DNA from 2 places in the Duganella zoogloeoides genome. Region 2 is predicted to be linked to the other one. Evidence: predicted binding sites of a transcription regulator. Region 2 holds the regulator's gene; the other holds the start of a gene.
The links. Region 2 encodes HrcA, which represses chaperone genes, less so after heat shock. Its sites were predicted from a motif close to TTAGCACTCNNNNNNNNNGAGTGCTAA; they were not measured.
Positions count from the first base shown of each region.

Region 1: the regulator HrcA is predicted to act here: its motif matches at 2,828-2,854, upstream of groES (co-chaperone GroES).

Region 1 covers NZ_CP140152.1:973,550-980,845, reverse strand. The annotation lists gene SR858_RS04265 (SMP-30/gluconolactonase/LRE family protein) at 1-943, opposite strand, end outside; gene dgoD (galactonate dehydratase) at 1,142-2,290, shown strand; gene SR858_RS04255 (YnfA family protein) at 2,374-2,703, shown strand; gene groES (co-chaperone GroES) at 2,947-3,237, shown strand; gene groL (chaperonin GroEL) at 3,300-4,949, shown strand; gene SR858_RS04240 (DUF7684 family protein) at 5,042-5,470, opposite strand; gene SR858_RS04235 (glycoside hydrolase family 53 protein) at 5,530-6,513, opposite strand; gene SR858_RS04230 (SMP-30/gluconolactonase/LRE family protein) at 6,653-7,296, opposite strand, start outside.
Region 2 covers NZ_CP140152.1:134,639-141,934, forward strand. The annotation lists gene SR858_RS00600 (hypothetical protein) at 1-468, opposite strand, end outside; gene SR858_RS00605 (hypothetical protein) at 511-1,131, opposite strand; gene SR858_RS00610 (HAD family hydrolase) at 1,349-2,083, shown strand; gene hrcA (heat-inducible transcriptional repressor HrcA) at 2,095-3,111, shown strand; gene fur (ferric iron uptake transcriptional regulator) at 3,112-3,543, opposite strand; gene SR858_RS00625 (outer membrane protein assembly factor BamE) at 3,760-4,401, shown strand; gene dapB (4-hydroxy-tetrahydrodipicolinate reductase) at 4,415-5,224, shown strand; gene SR858_RS00635 (MotA/TolQ/ExbB proton channel family protein) at 5,239-5,898, shown strand; gene SR858_RS00640 (ExbD/TolR family protein) at 5,895-6,326, shown strand; gene SR858_RS00645 (barstar family protein) at 6,326-6,652, shown strand; gene map (type I methionyl aminopeptidase) at 6,800-7,296, opposite strand, start outside.

The sequences.
Region 1 (7,296 bases), 840 kb from region 2:
CCTGTACTGCGGGCGCCATGTCGTCGAACAGCGTGTCGGCGATGCCAGCGGTGGCGCTATCGAGCAAGCCGGACGGCAAACCGTACAAGGCGCCGTCGTGACCCAACAACAGCAAGTGCGCCAGGCCTTCGCCCCCAAAGGCCAGCGCGACCGGTGCAGCGCCTTCGAGCGCAATACGGCAGAGCACGGCGCCGCCGGCGTCGTACCGCACCAGTTCGGCGCCCTGGATGCTCCACAGGCAGTCGGCGCTGTCGATCACGGCCGCGCCCACGGCCACATCCGACTCGGCAAACGTGGTGGCATTGCCAACCCTGGCACGGTCGGCATCATACGTACAGTGCAGGATGCGGTTGCCGTCGGCGAACAACATGCGGGCGCCGTCGGCGCTGAAGGCGATGCCGGTCGCGCGCACCACCACTGGCAGCGCCAGCCGGCGCAGGCCGTGACGTTGCGAGTACTGGTAAAAGCTGCCGATCGGGCGCTGATCGCTGGCGGTATTGGCGGTGCCGAACACAAAATTGCCGGCGCGGTCGGTGCAGCCGTCGCTGATCGCCGTGCGCGGCTCGGCCGCGTCCACCGTCAACAACACTTGCGACTGTAGCGTCCTGGCGACACTGCCGGCCGCCGGCAACTCGACCATACCCAGCCGCTTGCCCTGCCCCAGCAGCAGGCGCCCGGAGGCGCAGGCGGCCAGCGCGCAGGCGCTTTCGGACAAGCGCAAGCTGCCCGCCGTTGCGGCCGTAGCGGTCATGGCAGGCGGTGTGGACCGGGTAGCAGCGCCAGCAGACGGCCAGTTGTACAACAGGCCGGTCAGCGGATCGGACCAGCGCCAGCAGTTGCCGGCTGCGTCCCAGCGCAGGACACCGCCGGTGCGGCCGCCGCGCTGCAGCAGGATGGCGTCCGCAGCGACGGCGGCGATGGCAGGCGTGGAGATGTCTATCATGACGCTGAGTGTAAGCGCGGCCGGCGTCCGACAGATATAAAAAAATCACTATCAGCTATCTTGATATCAGATAGCTGACTTGTTTATTTCTGGTATTCGATAATGATATGGTTTGTGGCGAATTAATCATATTTCCATAGCGGGGCGCCGTTTTAGACTGTGTGCTGTTCATTGAACTTACTCTCATTCCTCACCCCTATGAAAATCACCAAACTGACGACCTACCGTGTTCCACCGCGCTGGATGCTGCTGAAAATCGAAACCGATGAAGGCGTAGTCGGCTGGGGCGAACCGGTCATCGAAGGCCGCGCCCGCACCGTGGAAACGGCCGTCCAGGAAATGGAGCCGTATTTGATCGGCCAGGACCCGTCGCGCATCAACGACCTGTGGCAAACCATGTACCGCGCCGGCTTCTACCGTGGCGGCGCCATCCTGATGAGCGCGATCGCCGGTATCGACCAGGCGCTGTGGGACATCAAGGGCAAGGTCCTGGGCCAGCCCGTGTACGAACTGCTGGGCGGCCTGGTGCGCGACCGCATGAAGATGTACAGCTGGGTGGGCGGCGACCGTCCTGCCGACATCATCGAACAGATCGCCAAACTGAAAGAAGGCGGCTTCGACACCTTCAAGATGAACGGCACCGAAGAACTGGGCCTGCTCGATACGTCGGCAGCGGTCGATGAAGCGGTCAAGCGCGTGGCGGAAATCCGCGAAGCGTTCGGCAACACCATCGAATTCGGCCTGGACTTCCACGGCCGCGTGGCCGCGCCGATGGCCAAGACCCTGCTGCGCGAACTGGAGCAGTTCCGTCCGCTGTTCGTGGAAGAGCCGGTCCTGGCCGAGCAAGCCGAATACTACCCGCGCCTGGCCGAGATGACCTCGATCCCGCTGGCAGCCGGCGAGCGCATGTATTCGCGCTTCGAGTTCAAGAACGTGTTCGCGGCCGGCGGCCTGTCGATCGTGCAGCCAGATTTGTCGCACGCCGGCGGCATCACCGAGTGCCTGAAAATCGCCTCGATGGCCGAAGCCTACGACATCACGCTGGCGCCGCACTGCCCGCTCGGTCCGGTTGCCCTGGCTTCGTGCCTGGCGGTGGACTTCGTGTCGTACAACGCCGTGCTGCAAGAGCAAAGCATGGGCATCCACTACAACAAGGGCGGCGAGCTGCTCGACTACGTGATCAACAAGGAAGACTTCAAGATCGTCGACGGCTATTGCGCGCCGCTGCGCAAGCCTGGCCTGGGCGTGGAAGTGGACGAAGAACGCGTGATCGCCGCCAGCAAGAACGCCGGCGACTGGCGCAACCCGGTCTGGCGCCACAAGGATGGCAGCGTCGCCGAGTGGTGATGCAATCGTGGTAACCGAAGCCGGCGTGATTGCCGGCTTTTTTTATACGCCCCGCTACTGCGCCCACCCGGTATCATGACGGCATGGATTTCATCAAACTTGCCGCCCTCTTCTTCATCACCGCCATCGCCGAAATCGTCGGCTGCTACCTGCCCTGGCTGGTCCTGCGGCAGGACAAGTCGCCATGGCTGCTGTTGCCGGCGGCCCTGTCGCTGGCCCTGTTTGCCTGGCTGCTGACCTTGCATCCCACCGGCGCGGCGCGCACCTACGCCGCTTACGGCGGCGCCTACATCGCCGTCGCACTGCTGTGGCTGCGCCTGGTGGACGGCGTGGCGCTGACCCGGTACGACATGGCCGGCGCCGGCCTGGCCCTGGCGGGCATGGCCGTGATCGCCTTGCAGCCGTCGTCATAGTCTCGGCAACGCCGAGACTTTTCTCGATATCGCCGAATTCTGTTGCCACTCAGACATCACATCGCTGCTTTTTTGCGCTTTCACAAATCTTGTGCCTTGAAATACAGGGATGTCGTCCCTATAATTGGCACTCGTTACGAGAGAGTGCTAACAAAGTCTCTTGTCCAACTTTGCGCTGTGGCGATCCCTGCAATGTGATTGAAACAGCAACCAACTGTACCATTGTTAATTAAGGAGTTTTGTATGAACCTTCGCCCTTTGAACGATCGCGTTATCGTCAAACGTCTCGACCAGGAAACCAAGACTGCATCCGGCCTGATCATCCCTGATGCGGCTGCTGAAAAACCGGATCAAGGCGAAGTCCTCGCCGTTGGCAATGGCAAGATCCTGGAAGACGGCAAAGTCCGTCCTCTGGATGTCAAAGTAGGCGACCGCGTCCTGTTCGGCAAATACGCCGGCCAGACCGTCAAGATCGACGGCCAGGAACTGATGGTCATGCGCGAAGAAGACATCATGGCGATCGTCACCAAGTAATTGCATTCATTGCAATCACTGGTCCACGATTTCCAACTTAACACCTCACAGGAGTAATAAACATGGCAGCTAAAGAAGTTATCTTCGGCGACGCAGCGCGCGCCAAAATGGTAGAAGGCGTCAACATTCTGGCCAACGCCGTCAAAGTCACCCTGGGCCCGAAAGGCCGCAACGTGGTCCTGGAGCGCTCGTTCGGTGCCCCAACCGTCACCAAGGACGGCGTATCGGTCGCCAAAGAAGTCGAACTGAAAGACAAGCTGCAGAACATGGGCGCGCAAATGGTCAAGGAAGTTGCTTCCCGCACCAGCGACAACGCCGGCGACGGCACCACCACCGCCACCGTGCTGGCCCAGGCAATCGTGCGCGAAGGCATGAAGTTCGTTGCCGCCGGCATGAACCCGATGGATCTGAAGCGCGGTATCGACAAGGCCGTTGCAGCGACCGTCGAAGAACTGAAAAAAATCGCCAAGCCTACCACCACCACCAAGGAAATCGCCCAGGTTGGCGCGATCTCGGCCAACTCGGATTCGTCGATCGGCGAACGCATCGCTGAAGCGATGGAAAAAGTCGGCAAGGAAGGCGTGATCACCGTGGAAGACGGCAAGTCGCTGAACGACGAGCTCGACATCGTTGAAGGTATGCAGTTCGACCGCGGCTACCTGTCGCCATACTTCATCAACAACCAGGAAAAGCAGGTTGCTGCCCTGGAAAGCCCGTTCGTGCTGCTGTGCGACAAGAAAATCTCGAACATCCGTGACCTGCTGCCCGTACTGGAACAAGTTGCCAAAGCCGGCCGTCCACTGCTGATCATCGCCGAAGACATCGAAGGCGAAGCGCTGGCCACCCTGGTGGTGAACAACATCCGCGGCATCCTGAAAACCGTTGCCGTGAAAGCCCCAGGCTTCGGCGACCGTCGTAAAGCCATGCTGGAAGACATCGCCATCCTGACCGGCGGCCAGGTTGTTGCTGAAGAAGTCGGCCTGACCCTGGAAAAGATCACCCTGGAAGAGCTGGGCCAGGCCAAGCGTATCGAAGTCGGCAAGGAAAACACCATCGTCATCGACGGTGCCGGTCAAGCCGCTGCAATCGAAGGCCGCGTCAAGCAAATCCGCGTGCAGATCGAAGAAGCGACCTCGGACTACGACCGTGAAAAGCTGCAAGAGCGCGTGGCCAAGCTGGCCGGCGGTGTTGCCGTGATCAAGGTTGGCGCTGCCACCGAAGTCGAAATGAAAGAAAAGAAAGCCCGCGTTGAAGATGCACTGCACGCTACCCGCGCTGCCGTGGAAGAAGGCATTGTGGCTGGCGGCGGCGTTGCCCTGCTGCGCGCCCGCGCTCAAGTTGCTGGCCTGAAGGGCGACAATCCTGACCAGGACGCAGGTATCAAGATCGTGCTGCGCGCGATGGAAGAGCCGCTGCGCATGATCGTGCAAAACGCCGGCGAAGAAGCGTCGGTCGTCGTGGCAGCGGTTCTGGCCGGCACCGGCAACTACGGCTACAACGCCGCCAACGGCACCTACGGCGACATGGTCGAAATGGGTGTTCTGGATCCAGCAAAAGTTACCCGTTCGGCACTGCAAAACGCAGCCTCGATCGCCGGCCTGATGCTGACCACCGACTGCATGATCGCTGAATCGGCTGACGACAAAGCAGCTGGCGGCATGGGTGGCATGGGTGGCATGGGCGGTATGGGTGGTATGGACGGCATGATGTAATGTGCCGGCCGGTCAGGCTCTGTGGAGCCTGGCTTGCCAACAAAAAAGCCCGCGCAAGCTTTTGGCCTGCGCGGGCTTTTTCACGTTTGCAATCAAGCGTCGTGGAACTGGTCCTCGATTTCCTCGCGACGCGGCGCATCGGCGATATGCACGATCAGGGTGTCGTGCAGCTCGTGCGCGGGGTGGCTGGCGCGGTGCTGGGCGAACCAGAAGACTTCGGAGAGGTCGTCGTCCTCGTGCGACGTGGTGATCACCAGGTCGGCTTCGTCCACGTCTTCGTAGTTGGTTGCTTCCAGGTGGGCGTCGTCGATCGACTCTTGCCACTGCTCGGCGTCCTTGCCCCACACCATGGCGTATTTGCAGCCTGACTCGACCAGCCAGCGGCTGATGTCCCAGCGTACCGTTTCCAGCACGTCCACATCGACCACCAGCACAGCCTTGAAGTGATCGAGCGCTTCGAGTACCGGCAATTCGTCTGCCGGTGCCAGGTGCAGGTAGCGGGGAGGATTTTTTTTCATCATGCGTCTCGGAGGTTCAAACGACGCATTCTCCCCTGATTCCCGCCAACCTGCAATTACGCTCAGAAGGGATCGAGCGCGATGGTAAACTTGCCGCTGCCGTCCAGTGCCCCAAACGTATAGCCCTGCCAGCTCGGGTATGCCTGTGGCTCCCAATAGAACACGCCCAGGCCGTTGGAGCCCAGCGCCTTGGTCTTGGTCAGCAGGTCGGCCACCATGGCCTTGGACGTTGCAGCTTGCGTCCAGTCCATGCCCACCTCGGTCACCATCACCGGCTTGGCGTAGCGCGCCACCATGTCCTTCATGTTGATCGAGATGCGGTTGTTGTAGTTGGTCCAGTCCGCTGGCGGTGGATAATGCGACATGCCGATCACGTCCCACTTGGCGCCCGCGCCTTTGACGCCATCGAAGAACCAGCGGAACACCGCGTTGTCGTAGCCGTTGGCCAGGTGCAGGATCACCTTGGCGTTCGGGTACACGGCCTTGGTGGCGTTGTAGCCGCTGTTGATCAGGCCGGCCAGGTTGGCGAAGCTGGTGGTCTTCCCTTCCGGCCACAACATGCCGCTGTTGATCTCGTTACCGACCTGCACCCACTCGACGTTGATGCCGTTCGATTTCAGGTAGTTGAGTGTGCCCTGGGTGTGGCTGTACACGTCGTTGTTCAGCTGCGCCAGGGTATGGTTGGCCCACGCGGACGGCTTGGTTTGCTGGCCGGGGTCGGCCCAGCTGTCGCTGTAGTGGAAGTCGATCATGATGCGCTGACCTTGCGCTGCGGCGCGCTTGGCCTTGTACAGCACATCGGCGCCGTCGTTCCAGCCGGGCTTGACCCACACGCGCAGGCGGATGGCGTTGATATTCAGATTTTTCAGCAGCACGAACGGGTCGGTCTTGACGCCGCTGCTGTTGTAGAACGCATAGCCGGCGGATTCCTGCTGGCTGACCCAGCCCACGTCGGCGCCGTTGGCGAAACTTTGTGCCGAGGCCGTCGAGGCGGCCAAGGTCAGCGCCATGCCGCAGAACGCGGCAAGCATTTTCTTGAAATTCATGTGATCTCCAGTGTCTTTTTTGTTTTGGATGAAACGGAACTGCCAACCACCAGTGCGCACCTCCCCCTGCCGCCTTGCGCGGCACAACAAACGAGTCATGGAAGAACGCGCCGCCGCAGCGGCGGCGCGTCAGATAACCTTAGCCGAAGCGTGCCGCCGGAATGCCGGCAACATCCACGCGCACCGCGAACAGGCCGCCCGTGAGCGGGAATTCTTTCAGTTGCTCGGGCGTGTTGTCTTCACTGGCGGTGGTGATGAACAGCGTTTTGAAGTCCGGGCCGCCGAACGTGCACGACGCGGGATTGCGGACGGGCACGCGGATCGTCTCGAGCAGGTCGCCGTCGGGCGAATAGCGGCATACACGGCCGCCGCCCCACTGCGCTACCCACACGCAGCCTTCGCTGTCGACCGTCATGCCGTCGGGCGAACCTTCGCCTTCGGCGAACTGGCGCCACACGCGCGGCTCGCCCAGGGTGGCGTCGGCCGCCAGCGGGTAGGCGTAGATGCGGCCTTCGAAGCTGTCGGTGTGGAACATGGTGGCGCCGTCACGGCTGAAGGTGGGGCCGTTGCAGATGTGGTAGCCGGCATCGGCCACCGTCAGCGACAGGTCCTTGTCGAGCAGGAACAGCGCGCCGACCGCCTGCGCGTAGTCGGTGTTGTGCATGGAGCCGGCCCAGATGCGGCCCTGGTGATCGACTTTGGCGTCGTTCAGGCGCAGGTCGCTGCCCGGGGCAAACGGATGGGCGATGTATTCGATGCGCAATTCCGGTTCGAGCCACACGC
Region 2 (7,296 bases):
AGTAGCACTGCTGAGCTCGACCTGGCTGCCGCTGCCGTTGATCAGAGTCACTTTGTTCGCGACGTCAGTTTCTGCAGTTGCGCCCGGCAGCAGTTCCTTTGCCACCGACACCAGGCCCGAATACGTGCCACCCACGGTATAGGAGTTAGGCGTGCAGCTGACCGCAGCGCCGATGCTGACCGTGTAGCCGGCCGAACCCGTGCCACCGGACACGCCACAGGTGAAGTAATCCGGATTTCGGGTAATCGTGATGTCGTACTCGGTGCCGTAGTCGATCTGCTGGGGGAAAGCAAACGACGAGGCGCCCTTGGGCACATCGATCGTATTGCCACCATTGCTAAGTTGCAAGCCATCCACGGTCAGGCCCGACACCGAACCTTGCACCGTGTATTGGGCTTTGCCGCCGCATGCCGACAGCAGACTGGCCAGGGTCAGCGCGACCAGCGCGCCTGCGTACGAAAATTTCATGTATTTCTCCGGAGTTTATCGAGGACGTGTTGAGCGTATTGATCAGGTGGCTGGAACGTCAGCGCAGGTGAGGGTGACGGCCGGGCTGGTGGTGGCGCCAACGATCAAGTCCTGGTTGCCAATCGTGCCCACGGCGTTGCCGGTAACGGTACAGCGCTGCGTCTTGGGTTGCTCGAGTATATTGATGCCATAGGCCGAACCATCGCCGATCGTGTGCGGGAACACGAACGAGGCCGCGCCTGCGGGGACGCTCACGGTATCGGCGCCATTGGCCATGACCAGGCCGTCCGATTTGAGGTTCACTACCGCGCCGCCAAGCTTGCGCGGATCGTTGGTGCAGACAACCTGCACGTTATAGGCGTTATAGACATTGGCCTTGCCCGAGCCACCGCTGACCGCGCAGGTGGCGCCGACCGGTCCGGGCGACTTGACGGTGACGTTGAAGTTGTCATCGACCGACACCGGTTTGGTGAAAACAAAAGTGCTCTGTCCGGCGGCGATCTCGAGGGTGTCACCGTTGCCTTCGTTGACCAGCACCAGCCCGGCCTTGGTCAATCCGGTAATGTTGCCAGCAATTTGCAGGCTGCCGTCGCTGCCGCCGCAGGCGCTCAGGATGGCGCCGCACAGCAGGGCCACGCTTGAGCGCAGAGTCATATTTTTCATCAGAACTTTCTCCAAAACGAATAGGGGCCGGCAGCATGCACAGGGCTAGCGCGGGTGCAGCATCTTACACGGGTTTGAGCGGTATTTTAGTGCATTTGGTAACAGCGGTCGCCGCCACGGATGTAACAGCGTGTTAGTGCCGCATGCGGCGCCAGAGGCAGGCCGGCCGCGATCGGTGCGACAATGGTGGCTTCTGCCGACTCATAACGATGCCACCATGACCACTCGTACCCCGCAAGCCTTGCTGTTCGACCTCGACGACACCCTGTGGCCGATCGGCCCCGTGATCGCGGCGGCCGAACTGGGCTGGCACGCCTGGCTGGCCGAACGCGCGCCGCTGGTGACCGACAAGTATACAGTGGAGCAATTGCGCGCGCTGCGCATGGCGCTGCTCGAGCGCCAGCCGGAGATGGTGGCCGACCTGTACCAGTTGCGCCGCGCCGCACTGGAAGCCGTGTTTCTCGAAACCGGCGCCGATGTTGCCCATATCGACGGCGCCATGGCCCATTTCCACACCCTGCGCAACGCCGTCACCGTGTTCGACGACGTGCTGCCCGCACTGGAAGAGCTGCGCACCATGTTGCGCCTCGGCGTGATCACCAACGGCAACGCCGACCTTGAAGTCATCGGTCTGCACCACCACTTTGAAGTGGCGCTGGCCTCGCACAGTTTCGGCCGCGCCAAGCCCGCGCCGGAAATTTTCCTGGCCGCCTGTACGGCGATGGGCGTGGCGCCCGAGCACGCCATCTACGTGGGCGACGACTTGCGGCTCGACGTGCAGGGCGCGCAGGCGGTCGGCATGCGCGCGGTGTGGATCAACCGCAGCGGCAGCACCGCCCATCTCGACGCCGGCATCGTGCCTGACGCCATCTGCGCCAGTTTCGACGAACTGCTGGTGTGGGTGAAGGACCAGATGCGGCATAATAAGCAGGACCAACCCCAGGGACACTGAAGATAATCACCATGCAACTCGACACACGCGCCCAAACCCTGCTCAAAGCCCTGGTAGAACGCTATATTGCGGACGGCCAGCCGGTGGGCTCGCGCGCCTTGTCCAAGATCTCCGGTCTCGACCTGTCGCCGGCCACCATCCGCAACATCATGGCCGACCTGGAAGACCTCGGCTACGTGGCCAGTCCGCACACGTCGGCCGGGCGCGTGCCCACGCCGCGCGGCTACCGGATTTTTGTCGATACCCTGCTCACGGTGCAGCCGTTCGACGAGCAGTCGGTGGAGTCGCGCATGCGCCTGCAGGCGCCGCAGCCGCAAAAAATGATTTCCAATGCCGCGCAGATGCTGTCGTCGCTGTCGCAGTTTGCCGGCGTGGTACTGAGCCCGCGCCGCGAATCGGTGTTCCAGCAGATCGAATTCCTGCGCCTGGGCGAAAAACGCATTTTGCTGGTCATTGTCGGCCCTACCGGCGACGTCCAGAACCGCATGCTGCTCACCGATGTCGATTACAGCCCGTCGCAGCTGGTGCAGTCGGCCAATTACATCAACCAGAACTACGGTGGCCTGTCGCTCGACGACGTGCACCGCCGCCTGGCAGGCGAAGTGCGCCAGTTGCGCGACGATATGAGCAGGTTGATGCAGGTGGCGGTAGAGGCGGGCAGCGAGGCGATGGCCGACGACAAGGACGACATGGTGATCTCGGGCGAGCGCAACCTGCTGTCGGTCAGCGACTTGTCGAGCAATATGTCGTCGCTGCGGCAAATGTTCGACATGTTCGAGCAAAAGACCGGCTTGCTGCAACTGCTCGACATGTCGAGCAAGGCCAGTGGCGTGCAGATCTATATCGGCGGCGAATCGAGCCTGGTGCCGATGGACGAGATGAGCGTGGTGACGGCGCCGTACACGGCCAACGGCAAGATCGTCGGCACGCTGGGAGTGATCGGCCCCACCCGCATGGCGTACGAGCGGGTGATACCGATTGTGGATATTACGGCCAAGCTGCTATCGAACGCGCTCAGCCATAATTGATCAGGCAGGTTTGTGGGGGCAGGCGACCTTGGTGCAGTTGCCGTAGATGGCCAGGGCGTGCTCTGCAATGCTGAAACCGCGCTCCTTGGCAATCGCGTTCTGGCGCTCTTCGATGGCTTCGTCGTAAAACTCTTCCACGCGGCCGCAGTCGAGGCACACCAGGTGGTCGTGGTGCGAACCGGCGTTCAGCTCGAAGATCGCCTTGCCGGTTTCGAAATGATTGCGGTTGAGCAAGCCGGCTTGCTCGAACTGGGTCAGCACGCGGTAGACGGTGGCCAGGCCCACGTCCATATTGTCGGCCAGCAGGATTTTATAAACATCCTCGGCGGTCAGGTGGCGGACGTCGCTGGTCTGGAAGATGTCCAGGATTTTAAGGCGAGGCAGCGTGGCTTTCAGGCCGCTGGCCTTCAGATCGGTTGGATTATTTCCCATGGTGGACACTCTTATTCTGGTTGGCGATTAGCTAGCCCACAGTTTAACGCACTCCGCGCCGCGCCGCACACAATCTACCGCCGTCTTGCACCGTTGGCGGTTTTTTGGCATTTGCAAACTTTTACACTTGCGCCTTGCAAAACAAGGACATATCAGGGATTGTGCTTTATGATATGGCGTTTTTTGGCATTCCGCTTGACCAGATTGAGGACATTTATGCGCGTCACCCAGGCTTTATCGCAGTCGTTGTTGCACGGTTCTACTTCCAAGGTGGTCGCATGTGTAGTGCTGGCCGCAGCGCTGGGTGGCTGCGCTTCCAAAACCACGCTGGGCGAGAGATCGAACCAGGTCAAGGACGCCGAGCCGACGCTGGACGCCAGCAAGGGCGCACAGACCACCACCATCACCAAGCTGCAACGCTTCATGTGGTTCTTCTCGCCGTACCGTCCCGACATCCAGCAAGGTAACTTCGTCTCGGAAGAAATGCTGAACCAGCTCAAGGTGGGCATGACGCGCGACCAGGTCCGCTTCATCTTCGGCACCGCGCTGCTGGCCGACCCGTTCCACGCCAACCGCTGGGACTACGCGTTTCGCATGGCCAAGGGCAGCGGCGAAATCACCACCAGCCGCGTGATCGTGTTCTTCGACAAGGACGGCAAGGTCGAGCGCTGGGAAGGTGGCAACCTGCCGACCGAAAAGGAATACATTGCCCGCATCGCCGGTCCGGCGCCGAAGATCAAGAAGAACCAGGACGCGCCCGAAAACAAGCCGGCCCCGTCCACCGCGCCACTGCCAGCGGGCAGCGACAAGGCCAATGCTGCGCCGGTTGGCGTGGGCGTGAGTACTGAAACGAAATAAGCAAGGAAACAGCATGACCGAGATGAATATCGCCATTGCCGGCGCCGGTGGCCGCATGGGCCGCATCCTGATCGAATCCGTCCAGCAGGCCGACGATGCCCGCCTGGCCGGCGCCCTCAACCACGCCGGTGCACCCGGGGTGGGCGAAGATGCCGCCGCCTTCCTCGGCCAGCCGGCCGGCGTGATCGTGGAATCGGACCTGGCCCGTGGCCTGGCCGATGCCCAATACCTGATCGACTTTACCCGTCCCGAAGGCACGCTCGAACACCTGGCCTACTGCGCCGAACACGGCATCAAGCTGGTGATCGGCACCACCGGTTTCGATGAAGCCGGCAAGGCCGCGATTGCCGAGGCGGCCAAGAAAACCGCGATCGTGTTCTCGCCCAACTTCAGCGTGGGCGTCAACGTCACCATGAAGCTGCTCGAGCAGGCCGCCAAGGCGCTGTCCACTGGCTACGACATCGAAGTGGTCGAAGCCCACCACCGTTTTAAAGTGGACGCACCTTCTGGCACCGCGCTGAAAATGGGCGAAGTGATTGCCGATGCACTGGGCCGCGACCTGAAAGAATGCGGCGTGTTCGCGCGCGAAGGCGTGACCGGCGAGCGCGACCCGTCGTCGATCGGCTTTGCCACCATCCGTGGCGGCGATATCGTCGGTGACCACACCGTGCTGTTTGCCGGCATCGGCGAGCGCATCGAGATCAGCCATAAATCGAGCAGCCGCGTCACCTACGCCCACGGCGCGTTGCGTGCCTGCCGCTTCCTGGCGGACAAGCCGACCGGCCTGTTCGACATGTACGACGTGCTGTCCCTTAACGGTTAAGCGGGTAAGTCTCCGTGGCCGGCAACTTCTCGCTCTCGCATTTCTGGGCGCAAGCCGATGCGGTCAGCCACGCGGTCGCGTTGGTGCTGCTGGCGATGTCGCTGGTGAGCTGGTTCTTCATCCTGGCCAAGCTGTATGGCGCGGTGCGCATCCGCCGCAGCGCGCCGGCCGTGCAGGCGTTCTGGGACGCGCCCACCATGGCCGACGGCGTCGCGACGCTGGCGCTGGCCGACCCCGAAAACATCTTCGTGCCGCTGGCCCGGCAGGGTGCGGCGCAGCTGGTCGTGCCCGACCATCCCACCCTAGGTGGCGAAATGGACCGTTCGGCGCAGATCACGCGCGTGCTGCGCGCGGCGATCCAGCACTCCACCAACCGCCTCGAAGGCGGCCTGACCCTGCTGGCGTCGATCGGCGCGACCGCGCCGTTTGTCGGCCTGCTGGGGACGGTGTGGGGGATTTACCATGCGCTGGCCAATATCTCGACCAGCGGCGCCATGCAGCTCGACAAGGTGGCCGGTCCGGTGGGCGAAGCGCTGGTGATGACGGCCGTGGGCCTGACGGTGGCCATTCCTGCCGTGCTGGCGTATAACGCCTTCAACCGCGTCAACCGCCTGACCCTGGCCGAGCTTGACGCGTTCGCCCACGACCTGCACGCGTACCTGGTCAAAAAATGAGCTTCGGCGCCTTCAACCACCACCGCCAGCCCGGCCCCATGGCCGACATCAACGTCACGCCGATGGTGGACGTGATGCTGGTGCTGCTGGTGATTTTCATCCTCGGTGCGCCGGTGTGGACCAGTTCGGTTCAACTGGAGCTGCCCAAGGCGCAGGCGCCAGCCGCCCCGCCCGCGCCGGCCACGACCGTGACGGTAGCGATCGACGCCAAGGGGCAGGTGTACTGGAACAACGAGGCGGTGGCACCCAAGGTGCTCGAGCAGCGCCTGGTGGAGGCCGCCAAGCTGGACGTACAGCCCGAGCTGCAACTGCGCGCCGACAAGGACACCCGTTACGAGGTGGTGGCGCAGGTGATGGCTGCCGCGCAAACGCACGGATTAACCAAATTGGGTTTCGTTACCGATCCCGGAAAAACAGAGAGTAAATAATGGCAACCGCACAACTGAACGGCGCAGCAATCCTTGATGCCGCAAGCTTCCATGCGGCCTGCAAAGCAGCACTGGGTTTTCCCGACAGCTACGGCAACACCATGGATGCCTGGATCGATTGCCTGAGCTACCTGCGTGACGACGACAACATGAGCAAATTCAAGCTCAAGCCCAACGAAGTGCTGGACATCGTCATCACCGACTCGGCCGCCCTGACGGCCGCCGCGCCCGATCTGCTGGAAGAAGTCAGCTACTGCGTGGCCGGCATCAACGACCGGTATGACGACTACGGCGAGAAGCCGGCCTTGAAGCTGACCTTGAAATAAACTAGCCCGACCGTACCGGCGGCTGCCTTATGGGACCTCGAAAAACCGTAGCGAGCCGCTATCGTCTTGAGTAGCGCAAGCGTACGCAGGTACGCTGAGCAACGGAGAGGCAATAGCGGGTCGCGCAGCAGGTTTTTCGAGGTCCCCTCAACCGACGATCGGAATGTCGGCTTTGGCGCCAGTCTCGCCCGGCGCCAGCGTCAGCACCTCGAAGCCGGTCTCGGTCACCGTCACCATGTGTTCCCACTGCGCCGACAGCGACTGGTCGCGCGTTTCCACGGTCCAGCCGTCATCGAGCTCCTTGGTGGCGGCGCGGCCGGCATTGATCATCGGCTCGATGGTAAACAGCATGCCCGGTTTCAGGATCAGTCCCTGGCCGGGACGGCCGTAATGCGTCACTTGCGGATCTTCGTGGTAGGTCATGCCGATGCCGTGGCCGCAATAATCGAGCACCACGCTGAAGCCCGCTTTTTCTGCCACGGTCTGGATCGCAAAGCCGACGTCGCCGAGCGTTGCCCGTGGTTTGACGGCGCGGATGCCGGCCCACATTGCTGCGTACGTCGTTTCCACCAGCTTGCGCGCAGCCTTGGACGGTTCGCCCACGTAGTACATGCGGCTGGTGTCGCCGTGCCAGCCATCCTTGA